DNA from 2 places in the Niveispirillum sp. KHB5.9 genome. Region 2 is predicted to be linked to the other one. Evidence: predicted binding sites of a transcription regulator. Region 2 holds the regulator's gene; the other holds the start of a gene.
What was found. The regulator LexA, encoded in region 2, represses DNA repair genes until DNA is damaged. The targets are predictions, from matches to a motif close to ATGTTCTANTTTGGTTC.

Region 1 (4,391 bases), on a different contig from region 2:
CGGCAGCTTGGCTACGCGGCACTTGCCGCGCGGCGGCAGTCGCCGCCGTACCAAATCCCGGTGAGTTAATCTCACCGGGATTTGGCTCACACGGTTGCCTGGCCCGATCATGAAACCGAATTACCGGTTTTGGCCCATTGTCGCGGTTGCGCCGTGACCGCAGGGCGGATTATTCTGCCGCCATCATGTCCGCGACGCTCCATGCCATCCATTATTATCCGGTGAAGGGTCTTTCGGCCCAGAAGCTGGATACCGTCACCCTGACGCCGGGCGGCTGCCTGCCGCATGACCGGCGCTTCGCCATTCTGCACCGGGCGACGCATTTCGACCCGCTGGCCCCGGCCTGGAAGCCGAAGACCAACTTCCTGGTCCTGCTGCGGGATGAGAAGCTGGCGACTTTGCAGGCGGTGTTCGATCCCGCCACCTGCATGCTGGTGCTGAACCGCAATGGCAAGCGTGTGGCCGGCGGTCGCATCGACACGCCCACAGGACGGCTGCTGATCGACCAGTTCCTGTCGGCCTATATGAAGGATGCGGCCGCCCCCGGCCCCTTCAAGATCGTGGAAAGCCCCGGGCATAATTTCACCGACATACCGGACAAGGCCGTGTCGCTGCTGAACCTGGCCAGCGTCAAGGATATCGAACGGGTGACACAGCGCCCCGTCGATCCCCTGCGTTTCCGTGCCAACCTGCATCTGGCGGGCCTGGTGCCCTGGGCCGAGATGGGCTGGGTCGACAAGCGCATCGCCATCGGCAACACGGTGCTGTCGGTGTTCAAGACCACGACGCGTTGTGCCGCGGTGGAGGTGAACCCCGCCACGGGCGAGCGCGACATGGCGCTGCTGAAGGCGCTGAAAAGCGGATTCGAGCATGTGGTCTGCGGCGTCTATGCCCGGATCGAACAGGGCGGAGAGATCAAGGCCGGGGATCAAGTGCGCATCCTGGATTGATTTCCTTGTTCCCTCAGGCGCCGGGCCGGCAGTCGCCGGCCTCCAGCGGTCACCGCAGATGACCGTTGGCACCACCCCTGCGCACACACACTATGGCCCTCGGCCCCGTCCCGTGCTAATCAGCCCGCTTCAGTGCCAAGGGCGGAACCGTCACGTCGATGCATTTCCTTGAATTCGAAAAGCCGATCGCGGAGCTGGAATCCAAGATCGAGGAGTTGCGCCATCTGGCCGATGGCGGCGATCTGAACATCGCCGACGAGGTGCGCAAGCTTCAGGACAAGGTGGACAAGCTGTTGCGGGCCACCTACGCCAAGCTGACTCCGGCGCAGAAGGTGCAGGTGGCCCGCCACCCCAACCGGCCGCACTGCCTGGACTATGTCGAGGCGCTGATCACCGATTTCACGCCGCTGGCCGGCGACCGGCTGTTCGGTGAGGACCGGGCCGTCATCGGCGGGCTGGGCCGTTTCCGTGGCCGTTCCGTGGTCGTCATCGGCCAGGAGAAGGGCAACGACACCGAAAGCCGAGTGAAGCACAATTTCGGCATGGCCAAGCCGGAAGGTTACCGCAAGGCCCAGCGCCTGATGGCCATGGCCGACCGCTTCCACCTGCCCGTCATTTCCCTGGTCGATACGGCCGGCGCCTTCCCCGGCGTCTCGGCGGAGGAGCGCGGCCAGGCCGAGGCCATCGCCAAGTCGATCGAAAGCTGCCTGCGCCTCAACGTGCCGATGGTGTCCACCATCATCGGCGAGGGCGGGTCGGGCGGGGCCATCGCCATCGCCGCGGCCGACCGCGTGCTGATGCTGGAACATTCGATCTATTCGGTGATCTCGCCGGAAGGCTGCGCCTCCATCCTCTGGCGTTCGGCCACCAATGCCGCCGACGCGGCCACGGCCCTGCGCCTGACCGCCCAGGACCTGAAGGAACTGGCGGTCATCGACCGCGTGGTGATGGAACCGATCGGCGGCGCCCATCGCCGGCGTGAGGAAACCATCACCGCGCTGGGCAATGCCATCGAGGATGCGCTGGATGGCTTGCGCGGCCAGGACGGCGCCACCCTGCGCCAGAACCGCCGCCAGAAGTTCCTGGACATGGGCCAGAAGGGTCTGGGCTGATCCCCGGTCCATCGGCGCGGCACCGGCCGCGCCGATCCCCCTTTCTCCATATTTGAAAATGCAAGCCGCTGCCTTGAGGGCACACGGACCATCGGCATTTGCCGATGAAGGCCGACGACTGCCGGCCCGCGACCGCGTGGTCGCGTGAGCCAAGCCGACGGATGTCGGCGCCCGGCGCCTGAGGGAACAAACAAAACAGATTCAGTACTTGCAAAAAGGAACAAAACAAGAACAATAAGCCCATGACCGACACGATCCCCACCATCGCCGCCCTGCGGGAGCGGCTGTCCATCATGGACCGGGTGCGCCCGCCCAAGGGGCGGACGGCCTTGTCCCTGGGACTGCCCGCGCTGGATGGGGCCCTGCCGGGCGGGGGGCTGGTGCGGGGCGGCATGCATGAATTCCTGCCGGCCCCGGGCGATGCCGGGGCACATGGTTACGTGGCCTCCATCCTGTCAGGCCTGCCGCCTGGCCCCATCCTCTGGTGCCGGCATAAGGACAAGGGCGATCCGCTGGGCCTGGCCGACATGCCCTATGGGCCGGGTCTGGCCGCCATGGGGCTGGACCCCGGCCGCCTGATCCTGCTGCGCCCCGCCAGTGCCGACGATGCGCTCTGGGTGCTGGAGGAGGCGCTGCGCTGTCCGGCCCTGGCCGCCGTGGTCGGTGACGGGTTGCTGCCCGGCCCAGTGGCGGGGCGGCGGCTGCAACTGGCGGCGGAGGATGGGGGCGGGCTGGGCCTGCTGATCCTGCCGCCTTTGGCCCGACCGCCGCCATCGACGGCGCTGACCCGCTGGCATGTCGCGTCCGCACGCGACGCCCCGGCGCATGAGGAGGGGGGAAGGCCCCGCTGGCTTGTGTCATTGCTCCGCTCAAGGGGTGGGGGTTCGGGACGATGGGAGGTTGCCTGGGATGACGCGGCGTTTCGTCTCCATCTGGCTCAGCCGCTGGCCGACGGACCAGTGGCGGCGGCGCAATAAGGTGGAAGCCTTGTCCGGCCCGCTGGCCTTGACGCTGGCGGGACAGGGCGGCATCCGCCTTCATGCCGTGGACGCGCTGGCCAGTGCCGACGGGTTGCGGCCCGGCCTCCTGCTGGCCGATGCCCGCGCGCTGTGCCCCGGCCTGAAGGCCATGCCGGCCGATATCGGGGCCGACCGCGCCGCTCTGGTCCGTCTGGCCGTCTGGGCCCAGCGCTATACGCCGCAGGCGGCAACCGACGGAACCGATGGTCTGGTGCTGGACATCACGGGATGCGCCCATCTGCTGGGTGGGGAGGAAGGGGTGCTGGCCGATCTGGGCGAAAGGCTGGGCCGTGCCGGCCTGACCCACCGGCTGGGCCTGGGCGACAGCGCCGCCGCCGCCTGGGGCTGGGCCCGGCACCGGCCGGCCGGCGCCGGGCCCGTCCTGCCCACGGGTACCAGCACCTGGGCCAGCCTGCTGCCCCTGCCCCTGGCCGCCCTGCGGCTGGATGACGGGATGGCCGAGGATCTGGCGCGGGTGGGTCTGCGCAGCGTCGGCGACCTGCAGCGCCAGCCCCGCGCCGGGCTGGTCGCCCGCTATGGCACGGGACCGGTGCGGCGGCTGGACCGGATGCTGGGCCTGTCCGGCGATCCCGTCGCCCCGCAGGCCGCCACCCCGCTCTGGCGCGTACGCCTGTCCTTTCCTGAACCCATCGCCACCCGCGACGCGATCGAGGCGGCGACCCTGTCGCTGCTGCGCGACCTCTCCGCCCGGCTGGAAGGGGCGGGTCGCGGTGCCCGGCGCCTGTCGCTGACCTGCTTCCGCACCGATGCCACCACCCAGGATGTCGCCATCGGCACCGCCCGTCCGGCCCGCGATCCCCAGGCGCTGCTGAAACTGTTCCGTGAGCGCTTCGACCAGGTGGAGCCGGGCTTCGGCATCGAGATCATGCAGCTTGTGGCCACCTCCACGGATGTGTTCACCGCCGAACAGGCCGGCCTGGCCGTGGGCGGCGGTGACGCCTTCGCCCTGACCGGGCTCTTGGACCGGCTGGTCAACCGGCTGGGCGAGGATCAGGTGGGCCGCCCGCAGCCGCGCGACACCCATCGGCCGGAACTGGCCATGGAACTGGCGGGGGAGATGGAGGCGGAGGGAACACCAGAAGCACTCCCTCCTTCCACGATCCCTCGTCATCCCGGCGAAAGCCGGGACCCAGGGGCCACAGGACCTTCGCTGAACGCCGTCCCCGCCAAACCCGCCGACAGGTCGGGCACCCCGCCCCTGGCTCCCGGCTTGCGCCGGGATGACGGAAAGGGGGAAAGCGGCGGGGAGGAAAAGACCCCCTGGCCCAAACCCCAGCCCAACCGCCCGC
Region 2 (4,391 bases):
CGACGATCATATCGGCAAGGAATATTGGCGCGTGCGCATCGGTATCGGCCATCCCGGCGAAAAGGATCGGGTGCATGGCTGGGTGCTGGGCAATTTCGCCAAGGCCGACGAGACCTGGCTGCCTACCCTGCTGGACGTGCTGGCCAAGGAACTGCCGCTGCTGGTCAAGGGCGAGCCGGAGAAATACGCCTCCCGCGTCGCAGCATTGACCAGCTCGCCTAATACCAATTCTCGATGAGTTGGACTCATCGGGAATTGGTTCGGCGGCGACTGCCGCCGCGCGCCTCGTGGCGCGTAGCCAAGCCGCCGGATGGCGGCGCCGGCCCCTGAAACGAAGCAGCCCCCTGCGAAAGGTTGAACCTTCCGCAAAGGGCTGCGCGTAGGGCAAACCCATGCCAACGGTCATTGTCCATGACCATTGAAGGCCGGCAGTCGCCGGATGGCGGCGCCCGGCTTCTCTAGGGAACGTCAAGCTTCGACCAGAGGGGTGAAGCCGCCCCAGAACATGCGCTTGGCATCGAACGGCATGTCATTGGGGTCGCACTTGATGCGCGGATCGCTCATCACCTTGGCGTTGCAGGCGTCGCGCACTTCCTTGGACGGGTAGGTGATCCAGGCCAGGACCACCACCTCATCCTCCGTCAACTGCACGGAACGGGGGAAGGACGTGACCTCGCCATAGGCGACATCATCGGCCACGCATTCCACATAGGACAGCGCGCCATGATCCTTCCAGACCTGGGAAGCGACCGTGGCCAGTTCCTTGTAGGCGTCCAGCTTGTCCTTGGGCACCGGCAATACGAAACCGTCGACATACATGGGATCCTCCTGCGTTTGGTTATCCATACCACTACCAAGTTCCGATCAACTGGCTGATCGGAACTTGATACGGCGGCGACTGCCGCCGCGCCGCATATGCGGCGTAGCCAAGCCGCCGGATGGCGGCGCCGGCGACTGAGGCCCGGTGATCGGTGACGATCACCGGGAACTGATATAAGACGATGGTGCCTTGTGGGTTCCGACAGGAGGCATGAAATTTTTTTGTGACTACGCTGCCCTGCTCTATCGCCGGCCACCCGACAGGCAGCCTTTCTCCACCGACTGCGCCGCCAATTCCTGGAACCGCGCCAGATAGCGCCCGTCCCCGGCCATGGCCGGGTCGCGGATCGTGTCGGCGTTCAACTGGCGCATTTCGTCATCGATGCGCTGACAGGGGCTGGCGCAACCCGACAGGACCGGCGGCAGCAACAGCAGCGGCAGAAGCATCAGACGGAACAGGGTGGGCATGAAGGGGCCATCCGGACATGGGGCGGAAAACCCGAAGCCTGCCTGTCCGACCGGGCGAAAGCACGGCCGCCCGGTGACGGGATTGGGGCAGAGAGGCCCCTGCCCCAATCCCCCTATCAATAGCGGCGGATCAGGCCCACCAGCCGGCCCTGCACATTCACCCGGTCGGAACCGAACACCCGCGTCTCGTAATTCGGGTTGGCCGGTTCCAGGGCGATGGAATTGCCCTTGCGGCGCAGGCGCTTCAAGGTGACTTCCTGCTGATCGACCAGGGCCACGACGATGGTGCCGTTCTCCGCCGATTCACAGCGCTGGATGACGACGGTGTCACCATCCAGGATGCCCGCCTCGACCATGCTGTCGCCCGCAACTTCCAGCGCGTAATGATCGCCGGCGGCCAGCATGGAGGCCGGGATGTCGATGGTGACGGAATTGTCGCGCATCGCCTCGATCGGCAGACCAGCCGCGATGCGGCCGTAAAGCGGCAGGGCCACCGCGTCGGCATCGTTGCTGGCCGGACGGCCGGGCAGGCTGTTGCGGAAATCGCCGCGGATGACATTGGGCTTGAACCGGGGGGAAACCTCCTGCGCCGGCGGCGGGGCCGCGACGGGAGCCGCCGTGGCGGTCGCCTTGGCCTTGGGCGCCGGTTTCTCCGGCAGGCGCAGTACCTCCAGCGCGCGGGCGCGGTGCGGCAGGCGGCGGATGAAGCCCCGCTCCTCCAGCCCGGTGATCAGGCGGTGGATACCGGATTTCGACTTCAGCCCCAGGGCGTCCTTCATTTCGTCGAAAGAGGGAGAGACCCCGCCCTCGTTCAGGCGCTCGTTGATGAAGAACAGCAATTCCTGTTGTTTGCGCGTCAGCATGACATCCCCTCGCCCCGCAACGGCCGCCGTCCATCCGGCGCCATCGATGTGACCGCGATCACTATAGAACAATCCCGGAACGCCAATCAATGTTCTATTTTGGTTCGTATTGGATCAGCACGGGAAGGGCGTATAAGGAATGATATTTCTCCTATTGGGAATGACTGTTTCAAAGTCGTTTTGACACTATCGCCTTCGTACTATGGACAATAGAGTTTAATATGATTATAAATCGCAAACGGCTGATGGAAGGCGCAATATTTCCGCCAGCACATGACAAGTCGATAACATGGCGATTGGAGCGGGTATCTTCCTATTGAAAACAATGGGAAATCCACCGGATCGAACGTTGTTTCCATAAGGAAATTCTGACATGCGGCGATTAATACCTTTTCAGCATACCCGCTTATTATCGGCCATGCGCGATGCCATCAACAGATCCCAATGCGTCATCGAATTTGATTCAGACGGCAACATATTAGAATTCAATCAAATTTTTCTCTCCACATTCGGATACGCCGTGGGAGAATTGAACGGAAAACACCACCGTATGTTTTTACGCCCGGTCGATCATCAGGGATCGGATTATCAGCAATTCTGGGAAAGGCTTCGCCACGGGCAATCCCATACCGGCGTCTACCGGCGCCTGACGAAATCCGGGCAGGAATTGTGGTTGCGCGCCACCTATATCCCCGTTCTGGACGCTGATGGGCGGGTGACCCGGGTGGTCAAGCTGGCCAATGACATCACCGATGCGGTCCGCCGCAATGTCGACATGGCCGGCCAGGTCGCCGCCATCCACCGCACCCAGGCCGTCATCGAATTCACGCCGACAGGCGAAATCCTGGCCGCCAACGACCATTTCCTGTCGACCCTGGGCTATCGGCTGGACGAGATCAAGGGCGGCCATCACCACCGGTTCGTGCCGGCCGAAGAGCGTGGCACGCCGGAATATGGCCGTTTCTGGGAACGGCTGGGCAATGGGGAATTCTTCAGCGGGGAATTCCGGCGCGTGGCCAGGGATGGAAGCGACGTGTGGATCCAGGCCACATATACGCCCATCCTGGATGAGGATGGCAATGTCACCAAGGTGGTGAAGTTCGCTTCCGATATCACGGCCCAGAAACAGATCGCCGCCGATTGCGCCAGCCAGCTGGACGCGATTTCGAAAAGCCAGGCGGTCATCGAATTCAACCTGGACGGCACGATCCGGACGGCGAACGCCAACTTCCTGTCCGCCATGGGTTATCGGCTGGAGGAGGTCCAGGGCCGTCACCATGCGCTGTTCATGCCGGAGGCGAACCGCGACAGCGCCGAATATCGCGATTTCTGGCGCCGGCTGGCCCAGGGTGAGTATCAGGCCGGCGAGTTCAAGCGCGCGGCCAAGGGCGGGCGCGAGGTATGGATCCAGGCCTCCTACAACCCGATCATCGGTCTGGATGGCAAGCCCTACAAGGTCGTGAAATATGCCAGCGACGTGACGCGACAGGTGCTGGCCCGCCAGCGCAGCGAATATGTGCGTTCCATGATGGAAAGCGTGGCCTCGGGCGCGGAGGAGATGAACGCCTCCATCCGCGAGATCGCCGACAGCATGGCCAAATCCCGCGACGAGGCCGAAGCCGCCAACCAACGGGTGGAGGATGCCGGCGCGGTCACCGCACGGCTGACCAGCCTGTCGGACAGCATGGTCGACATCGTCAACCTGATCACCGGCATCACCAGCCAGATCAACCTGCTGGCGTTGAACGCCTCGATCGAGGCGGCACGCGCCGGTGAGGCCGGCAAGGGCTTCGCCGTGGTCGCGCAGGAAGTGAAGAGCCTGGCCAACCAGGCCCGTGCCGCCACCGACCGCATCGCCGTGGATATCGGCGGACTGCGTGACACAGCCGGGCAGGTGGTCAGCACACTGGGTGGCATCCGCGATGCCATCGGCCAGGTGAATGACTATGTCGGTTCCATCGCCGTGGCGGTGGAACAGCAGAGTGCCGTGGCCAACGAAATGTCGTCCAGCATGCAGCGCGCCGCCGAGGAGGCTGCACGCATTGGCGCTTGAGAGTGGTTTTCGCAACCGCAAGCCACTCCGGCGGCGACCGCCGCCGCGCCGCACGTGCGGCGTGAAGCCAAGCCGCGGATGCGGCGCCGGCGTCTGAGGAACAAAAGGACTTACAGCGCGTCCAGCGGCATGATCCGCACCCGTTCGCCTGCCTTCACCGGCGGCGCATGCGGTGCGCGCAGGATTAG

Region 1: ACM9HJ_RS29935 (ImuA family protein) is a predicted target of LexA. The motif match lies at 2,281-2,297, and genes of this name have one in related genera.

Annotation. Positions count from the first base shown of each region.
Region 1 covers NZ_JBLTYX010000037.1:21,877-26,267, reverse strand. The annotation lists gene ACM9HJ_RS29945 (MOSC domain-containing protein) at 186-950, shown strand; gene ACM9HJ_RS29940 (acetyl-CoA carboxylase carboxyltransferase subunit alpha) at 1,109-2,062, shown strand; gene ACM9HJ_RS29935 (ImuA family protein) at 2,305-3,039, shown strand; gene ACM9HJ_RS29930 (Y-family DNA polymerase) at 2,972-4,391, shown strand, end outside.
Region 2 covers NZ_JBLTYX010000009.1:20,880-25,270, forward strand. The annotation lists gene pth (aminoacyl-tRNA hydrolase) at 1-238, shown strand, start outside; gene ACM9HJ_RS15935 (DUF1428 domain-containing protein) at 469-819, opposite strand; gene ACM9HJ_RS15940 (hypothetical protein) at 1,063-1,287, opposite strand; gene lexA (transcriptional repressor LexA) at 1,404-2,150, opposite strand; gene ACM9HJ_RS15950 (PAS domain S-box protein) at 2,569-4,203, shown strand; gene glp (gephyrin-like molybdotransferase Glp) at 4,314-4,391, opposite strand, start outside.